One region of the Methyloglobulus sp. genome, then DNA from elsewhere that is predicted to be linked to it. Evidence: riboswitches for the same ligand, from Rfam matches in the RefSeq annotation. Region 1 holds a riboswitch; each other region holds the start of a gene.

Region 1 (10,124 bases):
AACTGGCAAAAGTGGCGAGCATCAATAAGGTGAAGATCAGGGAGATATTGGCATAGCCATATAGCCAAATAGCCAGTTCACGACTGTCTCTGCCTCTTAGGTTTTGGGATGTGTACTGCCAATCGAAGAAAAAGTAGCTAATCATTTCTGCTTGACCATTGAGAATATTGGCTAGCGCAGAGAATATAAACCAGCACAGGACAATCATAAGCCCCATGATAATAGCTAAGGGCAAACTTTTCTTAATAGCCCATACAAACCCGACTGAACCGGTGTCCGAATGTTTCATATCGATATATTTTGCTACGCCGACACCCACAAACAGGGAAACGACGGCAGAAAAAATCCCCAACGCATAAGAAACCCTACCGACACATAAAATTATCGCCACAAACAGGATATAAACCACCCAAATCCAAGGGTCACGGCGAATAAACAATAGGCATTTCCTTAACCAATCGCTAAATTTTGTTTTGTTATATATGCTCACAATGTAATCCTGCTAATTCCTACGGCTTTACGTAATTTCTGGATAAAGGGGCTGCTAATTGCTCGTGCTTTTCTCGCGCCTTCCAGTAATTGTTCTTCAATATGGTCGGGTTTTTCCATCAAGGCATCGTATTGTTCCCGTGCTGGCGCAATCTGCTCGTTAACATGCTCAAACAGCACCTGCTTCATTTCACCCCAGCCTATACCTTCTGCATAGCGTTGACGGATTTGTTCGACTTCATCCGTCGTAGCAAAGGACTGATAAATACTAAACAAAGTGCAACCGTCGGTTTGTTTAGGTTCACCTGGTTCCAAGGAATTCGTTTTGATCTTGTTAATCAGTTTCTTCAGCTTCTTCTCAGGCTCGAATAAGGGGATTGTGTTGTTGTAACTTTTGCTCATTTTGCGACCATCAAGCCCTGATAAGGTCGCGCCCTTCTCATCTAGCACGGCTTCGGGTAGCGTGAAATGTTCGCCGTAAATATGATTGAATCTCCCTGCAATATCCCTTGCCATTTCAATATGTTGCACTTGATCTCTGCCGACAGGCACCTTATTGGCGTTAAACATTAATATATCCGCCGCCATCAACACGGGATAGCTGAACAAACCCATCGTAATGCCTTTATCGGGATCGCTCTCGCCGCCTTGTTCGTTATCGGCAACGGCGGCCTTATAAGCATGAGATCGGTTCATCAAGCCCTTGGCAGTCACGCAAGTCAACATCCAAGTCAATTCCAGAATTTCAGGAACGTCTGACTGGCGATAAAAAACCGCATTATTGGTATCTAAACCCAATGCCAACCAAGTTGCCGCAATTTCCAGGCTAGATCGCCGCACTCGCTCCGGTTCTTGGCATTTAATTAAGGCGTGGTAATCAGCCAGAAAATAAAAAGGCTGTGCGTTTTGATCCTTACTGGCTGCGATGGCAGGTCTTATTGCGCCGACATAATTGCCCAAATGCGGGGTTCCAGTGGTGGTAATGCCTGTTAATATGATTGCTTTGTTCATGTGTTTTTCTTTTATTGCTTTATTATTTTTCTACCAGAAAATTTAGACTTTATCAAAACTTTGCCTGTATTTCAGTTTAACAGCTCTTACATTCAACTCAAGTGCAATTCATTTTTTAAACCATCATCAAGAGACCAAGATACCAGATTGAGCCATTAAAGAAAGCCAGTCACCCACAAAATAGGATAGCGAGGATAATCTGCGTGTGCCAACCTTGAAATGATATTGAATTTTTAGAGCTCCTTACATTTAAACCTAAATTAGCCTACAATTTAAACGTTGCGCGTTCAATCGAGTTGGTTTTTTACCTACCCATCCATGTTCTGCGTAAACCACCCATTTAATTGGTATCTAGTTAAAGAAATATTGCCTAATTGTGGGTTTCAGTTTAGCATTCTGGGATGGTCTAACCCTTGGTTTTTGTCGATTGCCTACCCCATAAGCGACTCATAACTTGCCATGACCTAACTCAAGCAGGTTAGTCACTGGGCATTCTAGCTCCATATTTAACGCACTAAATCGATTTACAAAGTAATTAGGATAACGTAGTGAACTTAGAAACACTCCTTGGAATAAATTTTTTTGCTACCGAAAACCTGCCTTTGCTAATCGCATTTTTAAGCATCCTTGTGCTTATCTTATTAGCCAGGATAATGACTAAAAAATCGGCAGGCAAAACTGAACTCGGCGATTATGAAAGCAATTCCACAGCCAAACCCAAGCTTATTATTGAAGCCGGAAGAGCCGACCGCCAATACTGGAAAGACCTCTGGCGATACCGCGAATTATTTTATTTTCTAGCGTGGCGCGATATTCTGGTGCGTTACAAACAAACCGTGATTGGTATCCTCTGGGCACTCATTAGACCGCTATTAACGATGGTCGTATTCACCATAATTTTTGGCAAACTGGCTAAACTGCCCTCCAACGATGTGCCTTATCCCATCCTCGTATTTGCCGCCATGTTGCCCTGGCAGTTTTTTGCCAATGCCTTGTCAGAATGCAGTAACAGCTTGATTAGCAATTCTAATCTGGTCTCTAAGGTCTATTTTCCGCGTTTAATCGTACCTGCCAGTGCCGTAGTTGTCAGTTTTATCGATTTTTTGATTTCTTCTACTATTCTGATCGCATTGATGATCTGGTATAAATTTGTACCCACATGGGGCATGCTGATGCTGCCATTCTTAATCATGCTGGCGTTTGCCGCCGCACTGGGTGGTGGGCTGTGGTTTTCCGCACTTAACATCAAATACCGCGATTTTCGTTTTATTGTTCCCTTTGTCGTGCAATTCGGCTTATATGTATCGCCAGTTGGCTTTAGCAGCGCTATTGTCCCTGAACAATGGCGGTTATTGTATTCGCTAAACCCTATGGTAGGCGTGATAGACGGTTTCCGTTGGGCTATTTTAGGACAAAACACGGCAATGTACTGGCCAGGATTTATGCTCTCTATTGGAATTGTATTGTTACTGCTGATTAGTGGGATTTGGCATTTTCGTAATACAGAACGCACTTTCGCGGATATTATTTAACCATGTCTAACCCTATCATTAAGGTCGAGAACCTCAGCAAAAAATACGTCATTAGTCATCAAACCAGTGGTCGAAACAGACATGGCACATTACGTGATGCTATTACTGATGGCTTTAAGTCAGTCGGCAAACGTTTTACAAAACAATCAAACACTGCTGACCCAGAACACGAAGATTTTTGGGCACTTAACGACGTGTCCTTTGAAATAAATCAAGGCGACCGAGTTGGCATCATAGGGCGTAACGGCGCAGGCAAATCGACCTTACTTAAAATCTTGAGCCGCATAACCGAACCAACCCGTGGCAGAATTACTATTGAAGGTCGTGTAGCCAGCCTGCTGGAAGTTGGCACCGGCTTTCATGCCGAACTTTCCGGTAGAGAAAATATCTTTCTCAACGGCGCAATCCTGGGTATGAGCAAAGTCGAAATCAAACGCAAGTTTGATGAAATTGTTGCTTTTTCAGAAGTGGAAAAATTCCTCTATACCCCCGTAAAACGCTACTCGTCGGGCATGTATGTAAGATTGGCATTTGCTGTAGCTGCACATTTAGAACCTGAGATTTTAATTGTGGATGAAGTGTTGGCAGTTGGTGATGCACAATTCCAAAAAAAATGCCTGGGTAAAATGGAAGATGTAAGCAAGGAAGGGCGTACCATTTTATTTGTCAGCCACAATATGGCGGTGGTGCAGGCATTGTGTGATCGAGGCATATTTCTCACACAAGGCAGTGTATCCAATAATGATTCTATTAGTAATACTGTGAATGCGTATTTAACATCGTTAGAACAAGCTAAAGATGATAATTTACTGCATCGAACTGACCGCCGTGGTGGTGGCAAAGTGCGTGTTTCACGAGTAACTTTACATAGAGCTAAAGAGGGCAGTGGCAATACAGAGAGTCTATTTCAAGTGGGAGACCCCGTAAAAATTAAAATTGATTTTGAAGGCGATTGTCTTGGTCTTGAATGCCGTTTCACTATTTATGAGCAACAAGGACAAGCAATTGCAACATTTAGCAGCGCAGATCGTAGTGAACTGGACAGCCCCTCCAAACAATCAAGCGGTTTTTTTGTTTGTGATTTGGAAGAGCTGCTGTTAATGCCGGGTCGATATAGAATTAATGTGGCGTTATCAGGTAATCATGCGTTACAGGATCATCTTGAAGGAGCGGCTTTTTTTGATGTAGAACAGGGTACTGTGCGAGGGCGTCCCGTGCTTCCCAATTCCTATGGCTACGTCCACTTTCCGCACCGCTGGTCAGAAATATAGAACGAAAACACGGATCTCGTACGCCATTTAGCGCATTCTTGGCTCTTCTTTTCGTTTTAATTTACCTTGTTTAGGAAAAGATAACGATGTTTCAACGACTTAAAGTGATTTTAAAGGACCTGTTTCAATCTGAAGTGCCAAGCTCACTATCGCGGTTGGATCATAAGGAAATTGAATTAATATCCCGTATTCGATCAAATAATTTAACCTATTTGACTGAAAAGAAACTCGCCAGCATTGCTGACACCTGCAAAGCAATTGTTCAAAGCGGTTTACCAGGCACTTTTATCGAAGCTGGATGCGCTCTAGGAGGGTCAGCGATAAATGACATCATCTTGATCAGAAATAATATCCACCCAAGCCAAGGTAGCAGCACTTGCTTGAAACGAAAATGCCGCCATTGCCAAACTTAAAACAACTAATAATTTTTTCATGATATATCTCTCCAAAAATAGATAACAAGTTCTAAAATATTGATTTGCAACTCAGCCATCTTTTATTGGTAAAGACCTGTAGCTTTCCGACCCTACTTCGCAGTAAGTGTAGCCCTGTGGAACGATGAATCGTTGTTCAACTTCACTCTAAGCTCCTTGAAATCCATCTTGTCCTTTTTTGTTCTGGTTAAGTTTTTTAATCTTGGGGATAGCATAAAGGTTTATAACTGTATTTCATATACGTACGATTACCTAGTCACACCAGTTTTTGGATTACAAACCTGTCCCAGAGCTAGTGGGCAAATAGCCACAAAAAAAGGGAGGCAAGCCTCCCTTTCTTAAAAACCGTTAGCGTTTAAGCTTAGGCTTTCTTGCGGCGTGAAAGTCCTGTCAAGCCCATCAAAGCAGAACCGAATAACCAGACTGCAGCAGGGATTGGGGTTTCAACACTTAATGCATAACTGGGTTGACCCAAAGGTGCTGTTCCGAACAAATGTAATGTATATTCACCTGCTCCCAAAACATCACGCCATATCGCTCCATTAACACCAATCGATGCCACAAGAGCATTGGTACTGTCAAGTAATTCCGCAGTCAACCATGATGCTAATCCAGGCAAAGACGAAACACCAACTTGAACTTGGCTAAAAGCAGACAACATAAAAGTCCAATTGTCATCAACTAAACTTCCTGGTAGCACTGGATTCCCAGCAGGATTCCTAGCACCATAAAGACTACCAGGATTTACCTGTATAGCTGTAGCACCTACAGGAGTTGAAACCCAATTCAATGTAGCAGCACTTGCTTGAAACGAGAACGCTGCCATTGCCAAACTTAAAACAACTAATAATTTTTTCATATAAGTCTCTCCAAAAAATAATAACAAGTTATAAAAAATAAAAATTTGCAACTCAGCCATCTTTAATTGTAAAGACCTGTAGCTTTCCGACCCCACCTCGCAGTGAGTGTAGCTATGCGGCATAGAGGGGGATCCACGATGCCACTTCCTTAAAGCTCCCTAAAAATATACTTGTCCTTTTTGTTGCTGGTTAAGTTCTTAACCTTGGGGATAGATTAAAGCTTTGTAAATGTGTTTCATATACGTACGATTACCTAGTCACCCCACTAAAACTCCTTAATGCTGCTTGTCCTTGCTCTTCCTTGGTTAAGTATTTAACTTGGATATAGGTTAAAGGTTTGCAGACCCATTGAATATACGTACGATTACCTAGTTACCCCAGTTTTTTACGGTGATATCCAAAACTAACATCCCGCTATTTTTCTCTAATCTTGAATTCCAAAATCACAGAATCTAACTACTTTTCATCTTTTTTAGTCTTGTACCTACCGCTAAACTCCTTAACTTTGGTTCTAGTTTATTAAATCCGTCTAATAAGAATATCCATATACTTCTCTAGCCCCATCCTAAAATCTAAGAACCCTGTTCCACTCCATTTATCAGGCAAATCCATTGTTTTCCTTAATCTTGCCTGTATCTTGTCAATAACAAGATATCCTTGAATCCTTAACTTATTTACTGCCTTGCATCCGTGCTGCCTTGCGGCTGGTTCTTTAGATTCGGGGCTACTATATCGCCTAGTCATTTGTAAAAATATCCGTATAAACACCTAGTCTCAGTGTGTTGGCTTTTTTCGCAACTCAAACAGCCCTAATACTTTTAGTCCTAGGTAGGTATTACAAGATAAAATATTGCTTTATCTACCTCTATAACCCAGCAAAACCATCCATGCTTGCCAGCCTGATCCGATTTTCCATACGCTATTACGGCGTTGTGATTGCCATTGCCACGTTAATATTGCTGGTTGGCGGTTACCGTTTTGCGACGGCGGGGCTGGATATTTTTCCTGAATTCTCGCCCAAGCAGGTCATTATCCAGACGGAATCGCCAGGGCTTTCTTCCGAGCAAGTTGAGCTGTTAGTGACCCAGCAGGTTGAACTGGCGGTCAGCGGAGTGATTGGACTGCAATCCGTGCGTTCGGAGTCGATTCAGGGTTTGTCGATCATTACCGCTACCTTCCCAGAAAACAGCGACATTTACCGCAATCGGCAGCTTATCAATGAACGGCTGGCGAATTTATCGACACACGTACCAAACGGTATTGCGCCCATCGTCTTGCCCTTATCCTCTTCTTCCTCCACGGTATTGACCTTGGGACTAAGCTCGGAACGCGTTGATCTGATGGCATTACGCAGCCTGGTTGATTGGACGATTGTCCCCCGCCTTCTCGCTGTTCCGGGCATTGCCGATGTCAATGTGTTTGGTGGCGACATCAAGCAACTGCAAATACAGGTCGATCCTGTGCAACTGCAACGCTTTGGCCTTTCCTTGGATGAAATTATCCAAGCGGCTACATTAGCGGCAAACATCCAAGGCAGCGGTTTTATCGAGAACCTTAACCAGCGTTTTACTGTACAGGTGACAGGATTACCGACCACGCCCGAACAATTTTCGAAAGTCATCGTCAAGCGCGATAAAGGTGCCAACATCACGCTAGGTGAAGTGGCGACCATCATCTATGCGCCTAAACCAGCGATTGGTGCGGCACAGATCATGGACAAGCCGGGCATTGTCATCATGGTGATCGCCCAGTATGGGGCCAATACCTTATCGGTTTCCAAATCGCTGGAAAACGTGTTAGAGGAGATTACCCCTACCCTTAGCAAGCAAGCCATCAACTTTTACCCGCATTTATTTCGCCCTGCCGACTATATCGAACGGTCAATAAGCAACCTGTCCAGGCATCTGTTGATCGGTGGCTTGTTTGTGTTGATTATCCTGTACTTGTTCCTATTTAACGTCCGCGCCGCCATTATTTCTGCATTGGCGATCCCTGTTTCCTTATTAGGTGCAGTGATAGTGCTGCTGGAGGCGGGTGTCAACCTCAATATCATGGTATTGGGCGGCTTGGCGATTGCATTGGGTGAAGTCGTCGATGATGCGATTATCGATACCGAAAACATTTTCCGAAGGCTGCGGGAAAATCGCTTATTGCCCCAACCTTTGCCCATAGACGACGTGATTAACGCCGCATCGCTGGAAGTGCGCGGCTCTGTCGTCTATGCCAGCTTTATCGTGGCGTTGGTGTTTGTGCCGTTATTGACCTTGGATGGCGTAGCGGGACGGTTGTTTGCACCGCTCGGTTATTCTTATATATTGGCTATCTTACTGTCTTTGCTGGTTGCGTTGACTTTAACCCCCGCACTTTGCCATGCCCTATTAGGCCGTTATGATCTGGATACGACAGAACCGCCGTTGATAAAAGTCCTCAAAAATTTCTACGGGAAATGGCTGCTAGCGGCAAATAGACATTTCAAGCCGATCTTAATAATAAGCATCGTCACTTGCTTAACAGGCTTATTGGCTTTCTTTACGCTCGACCACAAATTCCTGCCCGAATTGCGCGAAGGCCATTATATCGTCCACACCGCCAGCATTCCTGGCACTTCATTGGCGGAATCCATCCGCATTGGCAGCCAACTTACCCAACAATTCATGGCGATTCCGGGTGTGGAATCGGTATCACAATGGGCGGGACGAGCAGAACGCGGAGCCGATACCTACGGTAGCCATTACAGCGAATACGAAATTCGGCTGAAACCGAATTCAGGGGCAGGACAACAAGCGATATTAGACGGGCTTAGAAGCATCTTGGGCAAATTTCCAGGCATTGGCTTTGAAGCCAATACTTTTTTGATCGAGCGCGTGGATGAAACTATCTCCGGTTACACATCGCCTGTGGTCGTCAATATTTTCGGCAACGATTTGAATACACTTGATGGAAAAGCGCAGGCTGTTGCCGAAATCATCAAAGCTATTCCAGGTGCGAGTAATGTCCAGGTACGTTCGCCGCCAGGCACACCGTTTGTGCAGGTGCATTTGAATATGAATCAACTTACTACTTGGGGAGTAACGCCGGAACAAGTCATGCTTTGTTTGCAAAGCGCGTATGAAACGACCGTGGTGGGCAAGCTGTTTGAGGGGAATAAGGTATTTGATATTGCCGTCACCTTGTTGCCACAACAAAAGACGAATATCTTACCCATCAGTGACTTACCCATCAAAACCCTGGATGGAACTATCATACGATTGGCGCAAGTCGCTGACATCAAGCCTAACACCGGACGTTACAATATCCTGCGCCAGAATTCACAGCGCAAACAAACCATCACCGCCAATATCGTTGATGGCGATATGGACAATTTTATGCAAACACTGAAATCCCGTGTATTCAAGGAAATCGCTTTTACGGCGGATACCTATCCTGAGTTTACCGGCACAGCCGTCGAGCAAGCAAAGGCGCGTACCAAACTCATCCTGCACTCCTTGTTGGCTGGTGCTGGTGTGTTGATACTAATAACTATAGCCATCGGCAATCTTCGGCAGGTATTGCTCACCCTCGCCAACCTGCCTTTTGCGCTTATCGGAGGCATCGCGGCGGTTATCCTGACCGGAGCGCCTTTATCAGTGGGTTCTATTGTGGGTTTTATTACCTTATTCGGCATCACTGTACGTAACAGCATCATGCTATTGTCGCACTGCCAGTATTTGGTCGATCACGAAGGCAAAACCTGGCATCTTGAAACCATCACCTTGGCCGCGCAAGAACGCTTGCCGTCCATTTTAATGACCGCCCTGGTCACCGCCTTAGCCATGTTCCCGATTGCCTTCAGCAGTGACAATCCGGGCTCAGAAATCATGGGGCCAATGGCGGCAATTATCATCGGTGGCTTATTTTCTTCTACCTTGCTGAATTTGTTGCTGTTGCCGTGTATGCTGCTGCACTATGGAAAACGCTGAATTTTCACATTAAGATTTACATCGAACCAAACTTATCTATACCCATCCCAATAAGCACTCATCGTTACCTTCTCCAAAGGGAGAGTAATCCAAAATCCCGTTCGCCCTTCACTCTTACTTTCCAGCTAACAACATAAATTTCTGCCATATAGGTATTCGTACTTAGGTATTCGTACTTAGGTATTCGTACGAATATTTTTTAATTTTCTAACTCCGTAAAATTTACCCATGCTTAATGAAAAAGCTTACGCGGAAATTAAATGCGATCAACATCGCACTTAAAGATCCAGCATCGTAAGCAGACCTCAAAGAGTAAATGACATAGCCGCAATTTAATGCCAAGAAGGCAGTTTTTTGAGGCTGATATTTGGCTTAGGTAGATTTTATGCCTATTCATTCAACTCGGAGTTAAAAATGAAACACCTATTATTTATTGCAATATTGTTAAGTTCTTTTGGGGTTAATGCGGCAAATTTTTCGTTTACTGGCAATTTAGATCATGATGACGATTTTAGAACATTTAGTTTTACTGTTGATTCAACCAGTGATGTAACTATTCGTACATCAT
Region 2 (10,124 bases), on a different contig from region 1:
TCATCAATATGTCATTAACCTTGGGTAAGCTAAACCTTAATCAACGATGACTCGTTAGATTTGGAGGATAAACAAATGTTAAATGAATTAATTGTAAACACACTTTTGCCTTTATCGAACTCGGCATGGTCTACTTCATGGCCTGTTGAGCTGACCGGCGAGCTGGTGGCTTTCATGCTGATGATCTGCTTTGTCGGCTTGTCTAACTTGGAAGTACGTTTTCCTAAGATAAACCGTCCAACAAAACAAACGCGCCAGTCATATCAAACCAATATCAGCCTATTTGTTTTTAACAGCATCTTGATGTCGGTGTGTTCGGTTTCAACGCTGTTCATCATTGCCGAACGCTATTCAAGCTATGGGCTGCTTAACTATGTGACTAACCCTGCATTAAAGGCACTTTTGGCTTTTTTGGCCGTTGACTTGTTGTTGTATGTTTGGCATCAAGCCTGTCATCGGGTGGATGCTTTATGGCTGTTCCACCGCGTGCATCATAACGATCCTTATTTGAATGTATCGACGGCATTCCGGCTGCATTTTGTGGAGATACTTGTCACTAACATCCTTAAGGCTTTGTTGATTGTTATTCTGGGCATCGACAAAGTGCTGGTGTTGGCGATTGAAACCCTTGTTACCTTGTGCATCATGTTCCATCACACCAACACCAGCTTTAAATACGAACGGTTTTGGGGACGTTTCATGATTGTACCTTTTCTGCACAGGGTGCATCACTCGACTGAGCGGTGCGAACACGACAGCAACTATGGGGCGGTATTTTCGATCTGGGATAGGCTGTTTGGAACCCTGTCAGAAATCGAACCTAAAGCGATAGGTATAAAAGTCAGCTCACCAATGGATTTATTCAACCTGATAAAATTTGGTTTTGGTATAGAAACTCCGGCGGCTCACACTCAGTCCGCAAACTTGAACGTGATGATCGCCGAGGCCGCTTTTTATAAAGCCGAAAAACGCAATTTTTATCCCGGTTATGAAATGCGCGATTGGCTGGAAGCAAAAAAGGATATTTTGAATGCGGTGTATGGAAATAATCATCGCCGCATCCATTTCGGCTGGGAGGCAGTGGTTAATTATTGTAAATTCATGTTATCCAATTTTAATCAGGCATTTCGGCAGCAGTCCCAGAAAGATTTTAAGCAAAGCAATCTTCAGTGGCGTTAAAGCTTATGGACAATAAGCTTATGTTTTGTAATGGAATGATGTGCTATTCGCCTATAAATTCTAATTCTGTATTCGCCAAGGATGGCTTATTTAGAATTTCCCTTTAGTTTTTAATCGAATAAATCAACGAGAATGTAATAAGATAGCCTTCGTTGTTATTTTAATCGAGCCTGTCATGCGTCGTCTTTTATTGTTATGCCTTTTTGCACTACCTGCTTACGCGGTGGATGAACAACCACCCACGCTTGATCCCGTACCCGAAGTGCCTGAACCGCCTTTGCCTGTGCAAAGCGGGGAAGAAATGGAGCCGGACATCACCATTATTCGCAAAGGCAAAAAAACCATCCAAGAATATCGGCAGGGCGGCAAGCTCTACATGGTTAAAATCATCCCTGATGTAGGCCCGCCCTACTACTTTATTGACTCTGATGGCGACGGCAAAATGGATGTCCGTGGCAATGATATGGATAAAGGTAGCCGAGTCAATATGTGGAAAATACTGGAGTGGGACTGAGTTTGTAGTGATCCTATTTGGCTGGTTTTTGCTTAAGGAATTGCTGATAAATCCATCGTCAAGCTTCCTACCCAATCAGTAAAAATGCTACGCAGCATTTCATAATGCAATAGTCAATAGCGGAGAACAGCTAAATTTTGACCGCAATTGCTGAAAGCAGTATGATGCTTTGTGCTAAGAAGTAAGAAAAAACACAGTCTCACCACATCCATCAACTACTTAACAAAAGGACATCAACATGGGTATTTTAGACGCAGTTTTAGGTGTAATTAAAAGCCAAGTCGCCGGCAGTGCCGCTCCAGCAGCAGCCGGTGGTACAGACCATAACCTACTTGAATCGGTTATAGGTATGCTTAGTGATCCCCAATCAGGTGGCTTATCGGGCTTAGTAGAAAAAATTGCCGCAGGCGGACTAGCTGACCAGGTTGCTTCTTGGGTAGGAAAAGGAGAAAACCTGCCTATTTCCGCAGAACAACTCCAAGCTGTGCTAGGTTCGTCCTTTGTACAAGGTCTTGCTGAAAAATTTGGCATCAACACCGCTGATGTAGCTGGCAGTTTGACCAGTTTGCTGCCGCAAATCATTGATAAATTGACCCCAGATGGCGAAGTTCCTGGCGACAACAAATTACTGGAAGCCGGTTTGGCTGGTCTTACTAGCTTGTTTGCTAATAAATCAGCATAAGAAAATCGTCATAATGATAAGGCTTGCAACAATGCAAGCCTTATTGCTCGGATTTATTTATGACCGAGCAATCTATAGCAAACAGTTTTAGAGGACAAATCCATGGACAAACCCAAAGTTGCAGCTAATCACCCTAACGTTAGCGAATTAGCATTAGGAACACATTATTGGTGCGCTTGTGGACACAGCGCAAACGGCAGTTTTTGTGACGGTTCGCATAAAACCACAGCCTTTACGCCGCTAAAATTTGAAATGACCGAAACCAAAACGGTCGCCATCTGCCAATGCAAACAAACCAAAAACCCGCCGTATTGCGATGGCAGTCATAAGGAATTGTGAGTTTGGACTTCGTACTTTAATCTACGGCTAAAAACCGTAGATAATTTTTCATTATTGGCTGATCTCACACTTAGCTGCGTATAAAGATCAAGTCCCAAACACCGTGACCCAAGCGCAGACCGCGTTGCTCAAATTTTGTTAAAGGTCGGTGTGCTGGCCTTTCGCAATAGGTGTCGGTAAGACTCGTATTAGTAAATCGGTTATCTGCCGACAATACTTCCAGCATTGCTTTGGCGTAATGTTCCCAATCGGTTGCGGCATGGAAATAGCCGCCGGGCGGCAATTTACTTGCCAATAAGTTTAAAAAGCTGGCTTGCACGATACGGCGTTTATGGTGTTTTCTTTTGTGCCAAGGATCGGGAAAAAATAAATGGACCGCAGATAAACTGTTATCGGGCAGGTTATTCGTCAATATTTCTATCGCATCGTGGCAATAAACCCTGACGTTTTGCAGACCTTGCTGTTCCAACTGCATCATCAAATGGCCGACACCAGGGCGGTGTACCTCAATACCGATATAGTCCTTATCGGGATTTGCGGCGGCTAACTTAGCCAGACATTCGCCATTACCAAAACCGATTTCAACACACAACGGCGCGTGGCGACCAAACACTTGGCGCACATCCAATGCCTTATATGGGGCAAGGCAGTAGTTGTCCCAATGATTTTCCAAGGCGAATTCCTGTCCTTGGGTGATGCGACCTTGGCGACGGATAAAGCTGCGGATTTTCCGGGTTGGGGATTGTTCGGACATTAAGTACATAAAGTAGGGTGCATTTTATGCACCATGAGATCTTAATTTTGATTGGCGATATTATAATTACTCAATCGGCTATGTCACCTAACCTTAGTTTAGGTGTATAGAATGCACCCTACTCGACTAAGTTTGTACTCCAACATTCGCTGTTTATCAGGAATCAAAAAACATGTTTTTTGACTCCGTATTTCTTAATTTAAGGCAACTCGTGCGGTGAGGAACGAACCGCATCCACGAAATATTGCGGACTTAAAAAAACAATCCATCAATCGGCGATGAAGCCGAAGCGAAACGCTTACGTGGCATACGCCCAGCCAGGAAAGCTTCCCGCCCCGCTTCTATGCCTTTCTTCATAGCAGAAGCCATAAGAATAGGATTTTTGGCTTCGGCAATGGCGGTGTTCATTAAAACGCCCGCACAACCTAGCTCCATTGCGATAGCCGCATCGGATGCCGTACCAACGCCAGCATCAACTAATATTGGAACATTAGCATTTTCCACGATGGTCAGGATGTTGTAGGGATTACGGATGCCTAAGCCGGAGCCAATCGGTGCTGCCAGCGGCATTACTGCAACACAGCCGATGTCTTCCAGCCGTTTGGCGGCAATGGGGTCGTCGTTGGTGTACACCATGACATCGAAGCCTTCTTTGACCAGCAATTCGGCGGCAACAAAGGTTTGCGCGACATCGGGGAACAGGGTCTTCTGGTCGGCCAACACTTCCAACTTGACTAGCTTGTGTCCGCCGAGCAGTTCCCGCGCCAAGCGGCAAGTCCTTACCGCATCTTCAGCAGTATAACAACCGGCAGTGTTGGGTAAAATGGTGTATTTATCCGGTGGAATAACATCCAGCAAATTAGGCTCGCCAGGATTTTGCCCGATATTGCTGCGGCGTATCGCAACGGTGACAATTTCTGCGCCACTGGCTGCTATAGCTAACCGCGTTTCTTCCATATCTTTGTATTTGCCCGTGCCAACCAATAAGCGTGAACGGTAAGCAATACCTGCAATGGTAAACGTGTCGTCTTGCCCACCACCAATCGCATGGACAATTTCGAGATGATCGCCATTGTGAAGCAACTGGTTTTGGTACTGATCGAAAGGCAAGATTTCTTTATTCAATTCAACAGCAATCCGTTTGCCAGCCAACCCCATGTTTTCGATAATATCGGCTACTTTCTTATCGCCAGAAAGCTCGTGGCTTTCACCATTGACATAAACGATCATAATTTTGAATTCCGGCGTTTTTGCACAGCTTTAGCCAAGTTTTTTAGGAGTGGCACGGTGTCATCCCAGCTCAAGCAGGCATCGGTAATGCTTTGTCCATAGGTTAAGGGTTGGTCGTCAATCACCTCTTGCCGACCTGCTTTAAGGTGGCTTTCTATCATCGTACCCATAATCCTGCGATCCCCACCGGCTATTTGCCCAGCGACATCTTCGCCGACGATAAGTTGTCTATGACATTGCTTTAAACTGTTAGCATGGCTGAAGTCGATCATAATATTTGATTTTAGATCGGCTTTTATTAGCCCTTTTGCCACTTGCTCAACACTGACTGCATCATAATTGGGCTGACCATTGCCGCCTCTTAAAATGATATGTACATCGTCATTACCCGTTGTGGAAAAAATCGCCGAATGTCCCGCCTTGGTCATCGACAAGAAATGATGCGGACTCATCGCTGCACCTATTGCATCAATAGCGATTTTTATGGTGCCGTCGGTGGAATTTTTAAAACCGATTGGGCAAGATACGCCCGAAGCCAGTTCTCGGTGTCCTTGGCTTTCTGTGGTTCTAGCACCAATCGCGCCCCAGGCAATCAAGTCAGAAATGTACTGCGGCGTGATTAAATCCAGGTATTCCGTCGCGGCCGGCATACCCATATTATTCAAATCCAGCAATAACTGTCTGGCAACGCGCAAGCCTTTATTGATATTGAAGCTGGAATTTATATCGGGATCGTTTATCAGTCCTTTCCAACCCACCGTGGTGCGTGGCTTCTCAAAATAAACCCGCATGACAATCAACAGATCTTTTTTTAATTCATCTTTAACTGCTTTTAGCAGACTGCCATATTCTTTTGCGGCTTGGGTGTCGTGAATTGAACACGGCCCTACCACAACCAGCAAGCGGTCATCTCTGCCATTTAGAATGTTATGTATATCATGCCTTGCTTTAAGCGTTGTTAGCGCGGCAATGTCACTGAGCGGCATTTCATCATGAACCTGGACAGGCGCAATGACTTCTTTGGTCTCACAAATTCTCAGGTCGTCAGTTTTATAGGATGTTTGCATGTGGTGTTATTAACCAGTTTTGTCTGTTGGTACTTCGTAGGTGCTATTTTAACTGTTTTTATTGGGTGTTGTCAGTGCTTACTGTATGTTCGATATGGTTGATGTAATTCGAAACCGTTTGCTAATGGGGAACTAACAGCATTTTCTATGCCAAACATAGTAGGTAATTGTACGTATATATTTGTTTTGAATACTTTGGTATTTTCCCCCAATGTAAAAATCCGTTGGAAGTAAAAAATTATTTTTGATGGGATTTTACATAAAAGGCAATTGACTTTGTGCACAAAGCAATGCTGCCATGCTACACCTGTTGCGAAATAGGGTCGGAAAGCTACAGATCTTTGAAATAATCCAAGATGGCTGAGTTGCAAAATACTTTTTTTAGATTATTAAATATTATACTTGGAGAAATAAAATGAAAAAAATCTTACCCTTGTTATTCTTTGCAACTGTGGTTCTCTCAGTTTCAAATCATGCTCAAGCGGCGGTATTCACCATTGGAGACGATGATGGTTACGGTATCGGTATTGCCAATAACGCCACACACCCTTTCAATGGCTTTAGCGCAAACTATGATGGTCGTAGTGCAGCCGAAATGGCTGCAACCAACGGTGCACAATTCACTGACACTTATAGCACTACTCATCCAGGTTTTGGGCCCCAAGCTGGAACTGTAGCTACCTTCAACTTTTCGGGCTTAGGTAGTGGCTGGACAGCAGGACATCTGGAGTTCGATATGGCTGATTTCCAAGCCTCAACCTTTGGCGCGGTCGCTGTGGATTTCAATGGCATTGTGCAGAACTGGGCGTTCAATGACGGATTTCCTAATACGGCTTTACGTACATTTAATCTTGAACAAGCAGTTCTTGATTCGATCAACAGCACGGGTGCGCTTATTGTGAATATTAACCGCAACCTAAGTAACGATTTCTATGGCTTTGACTATGCTAGGCTGTCTGATATTAATGTTGGTACCGTGGTGCCTGTTCCTGCTGCCCTTTGGCTATTCGGATCAGCTATAGCTGGACTGAGTTCATTTGCTCGTCGCAAGCAAGCTGCATCAGCATAAAGATATAAACGCAAATATAGGGGCGTTAACACTTTCCGATAAAAGTGATAGCGCTCCTTCTCAATTTAAGTTTTCTCAGGAATATTTGGATTGCCCAAGTTTTCCAAGCTGACTTTTAAGGCAGCCAAAAAAGCCTGATTTTCTTCGGGCTTGCCGATGGTGACACGTAAGCAGTCTGCCAATAATCCGCCTTGATGACTCATATTTTTGATTAAAACGCCCTGTTGTTTAATGGCTGTGAAAATGTCAGTTGCCATATCTTTAGGTGTCTTGAACAGGATAAAATTTGCGGCACTGGGATAAACGGTAATGCCATCCAGGTTGCTGAGTTGGTCGTAGACATGTGTACGTTCTGTGCAAATTTTTTGGGTTTGCTCGTCAAACAGCGCATGATGAGTCAGTGCAAAGTGGGCGGTAGCTTGAGTGAGAATATTAATGTTGTAGGGAAGTCGGATTTTATTGAGTTGTTCAATAACACTTGACGCACCGACGAGGTAGCCCAGACGTAATCCTGCCAAGCCCAGTTTGGAAACGGTTCGCATCACCAACAGGTTTTCGTGCTGTGTCAGTTCATTGATAAAACTGGCATCGGCGAAAGGCGCGTAGGCTTCGTCCACAATGACCAAACCATTTGCAGCGGCAATGATTTTATTTATAGCTTCAGCACTAAACAGATTGCCAGTAGGATTATTGGGATAGGCCAAAAATATAAGGCTGGGTTGATGTGCCACAATCGCAGCCAGCATGGACGGCAAATCTAGCTCGAAGCTATCGGGCAGTAAAGGCGTATTGATAAAACTCAAGCCTAGCGAATGGCTGATTTGCTGGTACATCACGAAGCTGGGTTGTGCAGACAACACACTGGCATTAGGTGGCAAGGCCATCAGCAGAATCTGGATAAGCTCATCAGAACCATTGCCCAACAACACATCAAGCACTGACGGAATGTTATTTTGTTCCCTAATCGTTTGCGTGAGTTGCTTTGCCTCTGGATCTGGATAACGGTTTAGTTCGCAGGTTTTCAATGTTTCCAGCCATCTTTGAGTAAGGTCATCCGGCCAGCTATAAGGGTTTTCCATCGCATCCAGCTTAATCAAACCGCTCGCATCTGCAACCTTATAAGCGGACATTGCCAAGACTTCGTTGCGAAAAATGGCGGCAGTTTTGTTATTCAAAAGCATTATTCTTGGATGTGTCGCAAAAGTTGAAAGAAGTTTTTCGATGGTCTAACTGTAGATTTATCTCATAATTTTATCATAGCTCTTTACTGTGAAGTGGTGGTTAAACTTAAAACATCAATAACCCAATAGAACCCAACCGATCCACGACCATTGGGTCGTCTACCTCGGCTTTAGTGAATTGGATAATGAAATTCAATACCGCGTTTGGGTGCCATTAAGGGTTGCCAACAATACCGTGTAAGTAAATCAACCCTACGTTCTGTTTATCAATTTTTGCTGATGCGTTTTTTATTGTGTTTTTCATGGATTTCTCACACCATACCTATAATTTGCAAAGTACTGCGTAGGTGTAAATAAGTTTGTAATTATTTGACATGACTATGTACAAGTCACAGGTAGTGCTGAATCTACATGAGCTAACACCTTGAAAGAAATAAAGACTGTTTGTCCTAACCTGTGCATTGTATATAGCCATGTTATTTGATATTTTCTAACTTGGTTATTTACCAATGCAGAAACTGGAAAATATTTTCCCCAAAAGGTCATCTGACGTAAATTCTCCTGTGATTTCAGCAAGAGCCTGTTGGGCTTGCCGTAAATCTTCTGCTACGAGTTCGCTGGCTTGGGTGGTTTGTAGTTGGTGCAGGGCGTTTTGGATGAGTTCGTAGCCGTTTTTTAGGGCTTCAAGGTGGCGGGTTCTGGCTATGAAGATGTCTTCTGCGGTATCGTTGTAGCCGACGCTTTGTTTCAGGTGTTGGATGAGTAAATCCATGCCTACGCCAGTTTTAATGGATAGGTAGATTTGTGTGCCTGATTCTGTGTTTTGTATTTCCGGCTCGGAATTTACTAAATCTATTTTGTTGTAGACGGTTGTAATGTCCAGGTCTTCGGGGATAGCGTCCAGTAATGTTTGGGGTTCTGTCTCTCTGATGTCGATAAGCAACAGTACTTTGTCGGCTTTGCGGATTTCTTCCTGAGCGCGACGAATACCTTCTTGCTCTATGGCATTTGAGCTTTCTCTCAAACCCGCCGTGTCAATGATGTGCAGCGGCATTCCGTCGAGTTGGATGCGTTCGCGCAACACGTCCCGCGTGGTGCCGGCTATGTCGGTAACGATGGCGGCATCGTGTCCTGCGAGCGCATTGAGTAGGCTGGATTTTCCGGCATTCGGTTTTCCCGCCAATACAACGGTCATGCCATCACGCAATAACCGCCCTTGTTTGGCGGTTTGTTGGATTTCTTCTAATCTTTTTACCAGACTTACTAGCCGATTTTCGACCACTCCATCGGTTAAAAAATCGATTTCTTCATCGACAAAATCAATCGCCGCTTCAATGTAGATTCTAAGTTCGGTGAGCTCGGTAATCAGCAGATTGATCTGCTCGGAAAACACGCCTTGCATGGAGCGTTGCGCGGAGCGTACGGATTGCTCGGTGCTGCTTGTTATCAAATCGGCTATGGCTTCGGCTTGAGCCAAATCGAGCTTGTTGTTGAGGAAAGCGCGTTCGGTGAATTCCCCTGGCCTGGCTAATCTTGCGCCCAATGCTAATACATGCCGTAGTAGCATGTTGAGGACTACCGAGCCGCCATGACCCTGGAGTTCAAGTACATCTTCGCCAGTATAAGAAGCGGGGGCTGGAAAGTAGAGGGCTATGCCGGAATCAATAACGGCATTGTCTTGATCGAGAAAGCTTGAGAATTGCGCCGTTCTAGGCGTTAAGGCTTTTTTTGTTAGTTTGGTTGCGATTTCAGTAACTAATCCACCTGAAATTCGGATGATACCGACACCTCCGTTACCGGAGGGTGTCGCTATGGCTGCAATGGTGTCTATGTGTTCAATGTCCAATAGTCGCGCTAGGCTTGTGCATTGATTTTTTTGGTGATGTAGGTCTGCTGGAGAATGGATAAGGTGTTGTTAACCACCCAGTACAGCACCAAACCGGCGGGGAAAAATAGGAAGAATATGGTGAAAACAAGCGGGAACATTTTTAATATCTTTGCCTGCACTGGATCAATCGGCGGCGGGTTTAGGCCTTGCTGGATTTTCATGGAAATACCCATGACTACTGGCAGCACCAAAAATGGATCCATTGCGGATAAATCTTGAAT
Region 3 (10,124 bases), on a different contig from region 1:
TTGGGGGCGCGGGAAGATGAGATAAGAGCGCGGCATCCACAAGTCTTGAAGGTGACTGGCGCACATGCCATCGACGAAGTAGTCGCCTCCGTTCATGAGCATCTACCACCCAGGCACGACCCATTCACCAGCCTGTTGCCGCCGCAAGGCATCAAGCTCACGCCCAATCATTACGCTTATCTAAAGATTTCAGAAGGTTGCAATCATCGCTGCACGTTTTGCATCATCCCGTCCATGCGCGGCGATCTGGTCAGTAGGCCGATTGATGATGTCATGGTGGAAGCCATGCGTTTGGCGGATGCGGGAGTTAAAGAGCTGTTGATTGTCTCCCAAGATACCAGTGCTTATGGCTTGGATTTGAAATACCAGCCACGTTTTTGGCGTGGACGTTCAGTACAAACCCGCTTTTATGATCTGGCGGAGGCATTGGGCGATCTGGGTATCTGGGTGCGGATGCACTATGTCTATCCTTATCCGCATGTGGACAACGTAATCCCATTGATGGCTGACGGCAAAATCTTGCCATATCTGGACATTCCCTTTCAACACGCCAGCAGCCGAATTTTAAAGCTGATGAAACGCCCAGCCGCCAGCCAGAACAACCTGGAACGCATCAAGGCATGGCGGGAAGTCTGCCCAGACATTACCTTGCGTAGCACTTTTATCGTCGGTTTTCCTGGCGAGACGGAACAGGAGTTTGAAGAACTCCTGGATTTTCTGGATGAAGCGCAACTGGATCGGGTTGGTTGTTTTGCTTACTCACCCGTAAAAGGAGCGGTTGCCAATGATTTGCCTGATTCGATCCCAGAAGAAATCAAGCAGGAGCGCTTAGCCCGTTTTATGGAACGCCAGTCTGAGATTAGTGCAGGACGCTTACAGCAACGCATAGGCAATATCGAAACCGTCCTGATTGATGAAGTGGTGGAAGAAGGCGCAGTTGCCAGAAGCCAGTCTGATGCGCCCGAAATCGACGGCCAAGTCTTCATCGATGGCGCAACCCATCTAAAAGTCGGCGAATTTGTTGACGTTGAGATAGAGGAAGCCGATGAACACGATCTGTGGGCGCATTTGGTTTAGTTCGTTTGATATTGCGAACAAAGCCAATACCTAATCATCAAGATATTTATTCCTCTCGTCAATCGTTCCTGCTTAAGCTATCAGTCGTAAATAGCGGGAGTAGGCGGTATTTCCAGCAGTTACACTTCTGGTTTTATTTCGAGGGGTGCAACAATATAGTGTGGCTGTTTTGCCCACCAGCCCTACCCATCTTAACCCCCACCCTAGCGGATCATTACGTCTGCTAGGTTAAGGTTAAACCCGCAAATCCCCTTACCAATTTACCGTTTGTTTTTTAATAAACCCCCTATAAAGTTTTTTCCTGCACGGTTTTATCTCAAAACTGAGAACCCGTTCACAACTTATCTCATCCCACTGAGAACCCGTTCACAGAAATTCTCCTTACAATTCTTATAATGGATACCAACTGGAGCGGCGGCAGAAATGCTGGCATCTTCATAGGGAAAGGTTGAATTGTGTAGTGGATACGCACAAACAAGGAAGCTAAAAACCAAACTCATGTAGGTGAGGGCGGAAAGTGACAGATCTCGGCACGGATAAAAAGATGGCTGCACTGCAAATCATTCTGACTTTCATTATTTAAAGGGTATTTAACATGAAAAAACAAATTTGTACGCTCGTACTTTGTTCAGCAGTTTTGGGTTTTGGTTCTGCCCAAGCCGCCTATGTTACTGTTGATGATGCAACAGGCAACGGCTCTATGGCGACTGCACTGAATTTGGATGCACAGTTTGATCAAAACTTTGATGCCAATATTGGCGACCCATTTACCAATATCTCCACCTCTTTTTTTCACGTGTCAGCCAATGCAACTACCGGTACAACTGGGCGTGATTGGTATTCGTTTACCACTAGCCAAGCTAATCAACAGGCTTTTTTTGATATTGACAATGGTATGACTGATCTGGATTCCTGGATTAGCTTGTATGATTCAGTGGGTACCTTGATTGGTGCCAGTGATGACGGTGGAGTCGCTGATCCAGGTTCTGTTCATGGTTATGACTCTTTTCTGAGTGTTGTACTTGCAAATCCTGGGTTATATTTTGTGTCAGTTGGACAGTTCCCTAACCAAGACCTTAGCCCAGGTCAAGATTACACCTTACATGTTTCGCTAGAGAATCATGTTAACCTATCTAACGTACCCGTTCCGGCCGCTGTTTGGCTGTTCGGCTCTGGTATTGCTGGCTTGATGGGTGCGCGGCGCAAGAAAATGCTGGTTGCACCAGCCATTGCCTAAGGAATAAAGCACACAATCTTACCTTCCTCAGTCGAGTTCGGCTGGGGAAGGTTTTGTAACTCAATAGCTGTTGTCGTTGGTAAAGCAAATAGCTTCGATTCTGTAATTAGCAGCTAGGCTATTGGCTTTACCTTAAAGATCAGTTGATGTATTTGTGAGTAGATTTAAGCTAAGTTTATCAATGCATTGTACGAATAGTGCTAATAACCTAGCTAACGAGAGCATTGTAGGGGTAGGCAGGTATTGTGCCTAGCTGAATACCCACCAATCACTTTGTTAGATCAACAATAAGGGCTTGCTCCTACGACAGCGCAGAAATATCAAATTTAATTGATTCAAAGGTTGTTGAGCTGTCGCCATAAAGCCTCTTTCTTCCCGACTTATCTCAATATTGTGAACCCGTTCACAATTTATCTCAGTCCACTGTGACCCAGTTCACAGAAAATTTCCCTACACCCCGTATAATTATTTGCAACTGGAAGGCGAAGCAGAAAAGCTCAAATTTCCAATAGGATAAGGTTTCATTGTGCAGGTTTTGCACAAACAGGGAGGAGATAAAAGCCATACTCATCGTGAGGTGAGGACGGAAAGCGACAGATCTTTTTCAGTGTGTACGAATACGAAGAAGAGGGCTGCACTGCTAATCATCCTAACTATATTATTTATAAGGGTTTTAAAATGAAAAATAAAATTAGTCTTATCGTATTATGTTCAGCACTGTTCGGATTAGGTTCTGCTCAGGCGGCTTATGTGTCTGTTAATAATGCGACAGGCAATAGCACTAGAGCGAGAGCATTGAATCTCGATTTAAATTTTGACAGCGTTTTGGATGCAAATATTGGCGATCCTTTAACCAATGTCTCAACAACATTCTTACACGCCTCGGTTAATGCAACTACCAGTAGCAATAACAATGGCTTGGATTGGTATTCATTCACCACCGCTCGGGCAAATGTACAGGCGTTTTTTGATATAGATAGAGGTATGCCTGACCTGGATTCTTGGATAAAACTGTATGATTCTAACGGTATTGAGCTTGTCAGTAATGATGATGGCGGTGTGCTTGACCCAGGCACTACAAATACTTGGGATTCTTTTATAAGCAGTGTACTTGCAAACCCAGGTTTATATTATGTGTCAGTAGGTCAATACTCTAATACTACTCGTCAGCAGGTAGGGCTTAGCAGAAATGACGATTACACCTTGCATGTTTCGCTTGCTCCAGCACCACCAGCAATTCCGGCTGCGGTTCCTGTTCCTGCTGCTGTCTGGTTGTTTGCTTCAGGTTTTGCGGGTTTGATGGGCTTTAGACGCAAGCAAATGCTCGCTGCTTCTGCTGCATAAAGGTTAGGTTAGTTAGTCCGGTATATCCCAGTCAAGTTCGGCTGGGATATGTTCGTTTAAGGGGTAGTATAAAATTTGACTGCTAAAACGCTACGCCCCATTCCAAAACCAGTAACCCAATAGTTTGACCTGAGGTTGTGGTATCAAAACCCAACACGCCGACATGAAGTTTTAAGCTATCGATCACCTAGATCCCTCTGCGACATCAACTTATCTCAATATTGAGAGCTCGGTCACACTTTATCTCACGCCACTGTGACCTCGTTCACAGAATATTTCCCTGCGATCCGTATAATTATTAGCAACTGGCGAGGAAAGCAAAGTGCTTGAGTTGCAGCGTGTTATTAACCTGGATCTACAATCACCCAACAAAAAGGTGTGAGATAGATTCTTAACGTAAGGAAATATGTATGAAACGTCAGATGAAAACGATTGTTTTATTGTCCGCTTTGCTTGGCTTGGGTAGCGTTCAAGCGGCCACAATCACATACGAAACCCGCAGCATTACTTCTGGGGTTAATAGTGCAGATTTTGAGGCATCTTGGTATGCTCAAACTTCCGAGATAACGTCAGTAAATATCACAGATTTCAGTTTAATTTGGGGAGGGAATAACACTTTCTCACATCTGATTATTGATTTTTCCAGTGATGCTAGCCAATTGTTATTCCAATTGGGTGTGGATGCCGGTTATGGCGGTGCTTTGTATTTGAATAGGGCATTAATAGCGAAAAAAACAAATAATCTTGGTAAATTAATGTTTTCTTATACCAATGCCATATCAGCAGGCAACTACATCCTTGAAACATTTTGGGCTGGGGATTGCTGTAATGGGGCTAACAGCGGGCAATTTAGTTTGGTTGGGAGTAATCAGCAAGGCTTGTCTTCGCCTGTACCTGTTCCCGCCGCTGTTTGGTTGTTCGGTTCAGGTATCGCTGGTTTAGTGGGCTTCAGCCGCAAGAAAATGTTAGTCGCTCCGATTGCACGTCATAATATCTAAAACCGTCACTTTGTTTATCCCAGTCGAGTTCGGCTGGGATAAGTGCTTCAAAAAAATCCTTCTTCCAAGTTATTCCAGAGCCAGCTAATTTTTCTGCACTCATCCTGACACTCTCAGTTTTTTCGACAAAAAACCATCAAGTTTTTCAGATTTGCTAGGCTTTTGCGGCATCTAGTCTGGCCTGATTTATGATCGTAGCAATCAGAATATTTAACTCCAGGATAATATCTGCTATATTCCCTACGCTACGGGTTAAACGAAGCCCGTGTTCTAATCGTCAGGTATTATAGAAACACCTCAGTGTGTACCTGGCTTCATAATTAAAATGAGGTGAGTTTCGGAGAATTCGCGTGGATAAACTAACAGCACTTTCTTTAAGCATTGGCGTTATCGCTGGTGTAGCAACATTTTTTGCCGTATTGCCGCTCACTGCTGGTATCTTTTTTATATGGGCAGCAACTATCGCCTGGGCGGCTTATTTCTTGCTGGGTGCTAACCAGGAAGCGGTTGTTAATAACATCACCTGCGGCATTTTTGGTGTGTTCATGGCATGGGCAACAGCGATTATGTTGACTGAAATTTCACCAACAACCATGTTAGGTTTTCCGTTTATGGCGGCATTTACCGTGTGTGCTGCGGTAATTGTAATGTGCTTGGCTGCTAATATCCCCAGGCTTGCGACGATACCTTGCAGTGTTTTAGGCTATTCTTCAACATTCGCCTATTTGTTACAAACCCCTGATAAACTCAATAAAGATGTGTTATTGGGCTTTTCTATGAGTAACCCTTTATTGGTGATTTCAATTTCTTTTGTGGTTGGTACTTTTTGCGGTGTTTGGTCAGCGCAACTTAGCGGTAAATTGACGACTAAATAATGATTTAGCACTAACAACTTACAAAGACGGTCTTCGTTAACACGAAACCGTCTTTTTTATCCATCAATGTGCAAGGTTACGTAAGTTAGCGTTGCTGCATCCAGCGAAAATACGTTTTGCCATCATCACAAACCCAGCTAGACCTTTGCACACCGTACTCCGTTTTTCGCAATACGCAATGGTGTTCCTCCTTGAATTCATTCCAATGACTGTCATCGGGATTAACGCTGAAATACAGGTTGCTTAATATGAAGATAGCCAGGGCGAATCCCCCGTAAAGCACAAAATCCAAAGGTTTTTTAGGCATATAACGTCGGATTAATGGTGTTATCTGATCTGAATTCATCACATTCTCCTACAAGAAAACTGGCTTAACTATACGCCTAATCAGTGTCCAAACAAGCGTTATCGATTACTGATATGACCTATTGTTAGATGGTTTTTTTGACGCACACGCCCCGTGTTTTACAGTGCCACTACCGTAGACATTGACAAGCTACGGTTGGACTGTTAATTTCTTTCTTTGGCACTCGCAAAGGAAGAGTGCTAGTTACAGTCGGCGTAATAGATGGCACACACTCAAATTTTAAACGAACGATCACTACAATTACTAAAAACGCTGGTGGAACGCTACATCAGCGATGGACAACCCGTGGGTTCGAGGGTGCTGTCCAAAGGTTCGGAATTAAACCTGAGTCCCGCCACCATCCGTAATGTCATGGCAGATCTTGAAGACATGGGGCTGGTGCATTCTCCGCATACATCTGCGGGACGGATTCCCACAGTCAGCGGTTACCGCATGTTTGTGGATACCCTGTTGACCTTCAAGCCATTGGAATCAAAAGACTTATTTCGCTTGCACGAAGGTTTGGCAGTTAAGGATGATAATAGTGACGTAATCGGCAAGGCCTCTAGGTTGCTGGCCGAACTGACCCAAATGGCAGGTATCGTCACCTTACCTAAGCGCGAAACGGTTTGCTTGCGCCACATCGAGTTTTTGCCGCTATCCAATACCCGCGTACTGGTCATTTTTGTGACTAACGAGCAGGAAGTCCATAACAAAATCATCCAGACTGATAAGAAATTTTCCGCTTCTGAATTGCAACAGGCAGCCAATTTTATCAATTCGATTTATGCTGGTCGTAGCTTGCAAGCGGTGCGCGAAGCCGTTTTGAAGGAATTGCAGGAAGATCAACAGCGCATGAACCAAGGCATGATAAATGCCATTAAAATTGCCCAGTTAGCGTTAGAACCCAATGATAAGAAAGAAGATTATGTGTTAGCTGGCGAAACTAACTTAATGGGCTTTTCCGAATTGGCTGGCAGGGACAACCTGAAAAAATTATTTGAAGCATTCAGCCAAAAACAATCCGTGCTGCATTTGCTGGATCATTGTATGAAAGCCGAAGGCGTACAGATTTTTATCGGCGAGGAATCCGGTTATAAGGCGTTTGATCAGTGCAGCTTAGTGACCTCTTCTTATTCTATCAGCGACGAAGTGGTTGGGGTGCTGGGCGTTATTGGCCCTACCCGCATGGCTTATGAAAAAATCATCCCGTTCGTCGATATTACCGCAAAATTATTGGGCGCAGCCTTGAATCCTAAATCTGCGACCCCATCTTCATAGGACTATTATTTTTCATTAAGGCATCAAAAAAATGAGTACCGACCAGGAACAAACTGAAACACAGCTTGATTCAAAAGAAAACGACGAAATCCTAGAAGAAGTCTTATCCGATGAAGGTTTAGCAGAAGAGGAACTCTCGCTGAATGAACCGCCATCGCAAGCAACGCTCATAGCAGAATTGCAGCAAGAACTGGCAGCAGCCGAGCAAAAAGCCCAGGAAAACTGGGATAAGGCAATCCGAACCCAGGCGGAAATGGAAAATCTGAGAAAACGCACCCAAAAAGACCTGGAAGATGCACACAAATACGCGCTGAACAGTTTTGCCAAAGAACTATTGTCGGTATTGGATAGCCTTGAACTGGGCTTACAAGCAGCAACAGGCGAAAGCGAGGAAGTCAAAAAATTTCGTGAAGGCAGTGAATTGACCATTAAGCAATTTGAAACCGTATTTGCAAAATTCAACGTCATGACGGTAAATCCAGTCGGTGAACCTTTCAATGCCGAGCAGCAGCAGGCAGTGTTAATGCAGGAAGTGGAAGATGCAACACCGAATACAGTGGTTAATGTATTCCAAAAAGGTTACACCCTAAATGGACGGTTATTGCGTCCTGCTATGGTTGTCGTGGCGAAAACGCCAGAGAAACCTGCAAAAAAATCGCCGGAAGATAATAAACAGGCTTGAATAAGCTAAAAAAGCCCTCATATCGGTTTTAACATTCACTTTACTTAACAAATTCAAGTCTGGAGCATTCAATGGCAAAAATTATTGGCATAGATTTAGGTACCACAAATTCCTGTGTTGCCGTGTTAGAAAATGGCGTGGCGAAAGTCATTGAAAACAGCGAAGGCGCACGTACTACCCCTTCAATCATTGCATTTACCAATGATGATGAAGTGTTGGTTGGGCAATCAGCTAAACGGCAATCCGTCACTAACCCAAAAAATACCTTATTTGCAATCAAACGATTGATCGGTCGCCGTTTCAAAGATGATGTTGTACAAAAAGACATCAAAATGGTGCCTTATAACATCGTAGAAGCTGGCAACGGAGATGCTTGGGTCGAAGTTAACGGCAAAAAAATGGCAGCACCGGAAATTTCAGCCAGAATTCTGATGAAATTAAAGAAAGATGCCGAAGCCTATTTGGGTGAAGAAGTTACCGAGGCCGTTATTACCGTACCGGCTTACTTTAACGACTCCCAGCGTCAAGCGACCAAAGATGCGGGGCGTATTGCCGGTTTAGAAGTCAAACGGATTATCAATGAACCGACTGCTTCTGCTTTGGCATTCGGCATGGACAAGCCCAAAGGCGATACCAAAATTGCAGTTTATGACTTAGGTGGCGGTACGTTCGACGTTTCCATCATCGAAATCGCCGAGATTGATGGTGAACATCAGTTTGAAGTGTTATCAACCAATGGTGATACTTTCTTGGGCGGGGAAGATTTTGATTCACGCGTTATCGAATACCTTGCCAGCGAATTCAAAAAAGATACTGGCGTTGACTTGCACAACGACCCATTGGCTTTGCAACGCTTGAAAGAAGCAGCGGAAAAAGCCAAGATTGAGCTGTCTTCCAGCCAGCAAACCGATGTTAATTTGCCTTATATAACCGCCGATGCGTCAGGTCCTAAGCATCTTAATGTCAAACTGACCCGTGCCAAACTGGAATCGTTGGTTGAGGAGTTAATCCTTCGCACCAAAGGCCCTTGTGAGATGGCAATTAAGGATTCCGGCTTATCCATTTCGGATATTCATGACGTGATTTTGGTCGGCGGTCAAACCCGTATGCCGAAAGTGCAGGAGATGGTGAAAAACATCTTCGGCAAAGAGCCGCGTAAGGATGTCAATCCCGACGAAGCAGTTGCCTTAGGCGCAGCCATTCAGGCAGGTGTATTGGCTGGTGATGTGAAAGATGTGTTGTTGCTGGACGTTATTCCCTTATCGCTAGGTATTGAGACGATGGGCGGCGTGATGACCAAACTCATCGAGAAAAACACCACGATTCCAACCAATGCGTCGCAAGTGTTTTCTACCGCAGAAAACAATCAAACGGCGGTGACCATCCACGTCATGCAAGGTGAGCGCGAAATCGCATCGGCCAATAAGTCACTGGGTCGTTTTGATCTGGCGGACATACCACCTGCACCTAGAGGTATACCGCAAGTCGAAGTCTCCTTTGATATTGACGCGAACGGTATCTTGAACGTGTCCGCAAAAGACAAGGCGACGGGCAAGAAACAATCTATCATAATCAAGGCATCCAGCGGTTTATCGGATGATGAGGTTCAACGCATGATTAAGGATGCGGAGTTACACGCCGATGAAGACCGCAAGTTAAAAGATCTGATTTCTGCGCGTAATCAAGCAGATGGCATGATACATGCGACTGAAAAATCCTTGAAAGACTTGGGCGACCAAGTTGCGGCGGATGAAAAATCGTCTATTGAATCAGCGATTGAAGCCTTAAAAGAAGCCGTCAAAGGTGATGACAAGGATGCTATTGAAGCGAAGACTAATAGCTTGGCTGAGGTTTCGGGCAAACTGGCTGAGCGGGTTTATGCCCAAAATTCATCTGGTGAAGGAGATGATTCTAGCAGTTCATCTTCAAAAAAAGCGGATGATGGCGTAGTTGATGCCGAGTTTGAAGAAGTCAAAGAAGACGATAAAAAATAAGTGGTAGTGGATGAAATTTGTAATTTGATATGCGGAGTTGCAAACCTGGGTTTGCACTCCAAAACACACGCAACTCACAGGCATGAAGCCGACAAGTTCATCAAAAAATACAGGTTTTAACCCACGACCAAATTAAGTGTACGCAATATCCTGTGCGTACTTTAATAAAGCGATAAGGTGGTACTTATGACGATAAGCGCCACCTTTATTTATTCACACCACAAAACCGCCCACGTTGGCGGTTATTTACGTTATGGCAAAAGAAGATTATTACAAACTACTGGGTGTTG

The links. Region 1 has a riboswitch for cyclic di-GMP ahead of AC1YY3_RS01955 (hypothetical protein). Riboswitches for the same ligand answer to the same signal wherever they lie in the genome.
Region 2: it holds a riboswitch for cyclic di-GMP, as region 1 does, so the genes downstream of both, AC1YY3_RS00770 (VPLPA-CTERM sorting domain-containing protein) here and AC1YY3_RS01955 (hypothetical protein) in region 1, are expected to answer to the same signal.
Region 3: it holds a riboswitch for cyclic di-GMP, as region 1 does, so the genes downstream of both, AC1YY3_RS01215 (DVUA0089 family protein) here and AC1YY3_RS01955 (hypothetical protein) in region 1, are expected to answer to the same signal.

Annotation. Positions count from the first base shown of each region.
Region 1 covers NZ_CBAROL010000003.1:3,104-13,227, forward strand. The annotation lists gene AC1YY3_RS01935 (hypothetical protein) at 1-490, opposite strand, end outside; gene AC1YY3_RS01940 (tryptophan--tRNA ligase) at 487-1,500, opposite strand; gene AC1YY3_RS01945 (ABC transporter permease) at 2,049-3,032, shown strand; gene AC1YY3_RS01950 (ABC transporter ATP-binding protein) at 3,035-4,303, shown strand; cyclic di-GMP riboswitch class I at 4,780-4,860, opposite strand; gene AC1YY3_RS01955 (hypothetical protein) at 5,099-5,656, opposite strand; cyclic di-GMP riboswitch class I at 5,640-5,719, opposite strand; gene AC1YY3_RS01960 (efflux RND transporter permease subunit) at 6,485-9,556, shown strand; gene AC1YY3_RS01965 (DVUA0089 family protein) at 9,971-10,124, shown strand, end outside.
Region 2 covers NZ_CBAROL010000001.1:150,400-160,523, reverse strand. The annotation lists gene AC1YY3_RS00805 (sterol desaturase family protein) at 76-1,179, shown strand; gene AC1YY3_RS00800 (DUF2782 domain-containing protein) at 1,355-1,693, shown strand; gene AC1YY3_RS00795 (YidB family protein) at 1,932-2,375, shown strand; gene AC1YY3_RS00790 (CDGSH iron-sulfur domain-containing protein) at 2,478-2,714, shown strand; gene trmB (tRNA (guanosine(46)-N7)-methyltransferase TrmB) at 2,785-3,468, opposite strand; gene thiS (sulfur carrier protein ThiS) at 3,721-4,698, opposite strand; gene AC1YY3_RS00775 (3-deoxy-7-phosphoheptulonate synthase) at 4,695-5,765, opposite strand; cyclic di-GMP riboswitch class I at 6,056-6,138, shown strand; gene AC1YY3_RS00770 (VPLPA-CTERM sorting domain-containing protein) at 6,181-6,834, shown strand; gene hisC (histidinol-phosphate transaminase) at 6,900-8,015, opposite strand; gene mnmE (tRNA uridine-5-carboxymethylaminomethyl(34) synthesis GTPase MnmE) at 8,515-9,861, opposite strand; gene yidC (membrane protein insertase YidC) at 9,870-10,124, opposite strand, start outside.
Region 3 covers NZ_CBAROL010000002.1:13,939-24,062, reverse strand. The annotation lists gene rimO (30S ribosomal protein S12 methylthiotransferase RimO) at 1-1,077, shown strand, start outside; gene AC1YY3_RS01220 (DVUA0089 family protein) at 1,673-2,314, shown strand; cyclic di-GMP riboswitch class I at 2,865-2,959, shown strand; gene AC1YY3_RS01215 (DVUA0089 family protein) at 2,924-3,658, shown strand; gene AC1YY3_RS01210 (CCXG family PEP-CTERM protein) at 4,069-4,656, shown strand; gene AC1YY3_RS01205 (DUF1097 domain-containing protein) at 5,007-5,531, shown strand; gene AC1YY3_RS01200 (hypothetical protein) at 5,617-5,877, opposite strand; gene hrcA (heat-inducible transcriptional repressor HrcA) at 6,100-7,158, shown strand; gene grpE (nucleotide exchange factor GrpE) at 7,190-7,840, shown strand; gene dnaK (molecular chaperone DnaK) at 7,912-9,834, shown strand; gene dnaJ (molecular chaperone DnaJ) at 10,088-10,124, shown strand, end outside.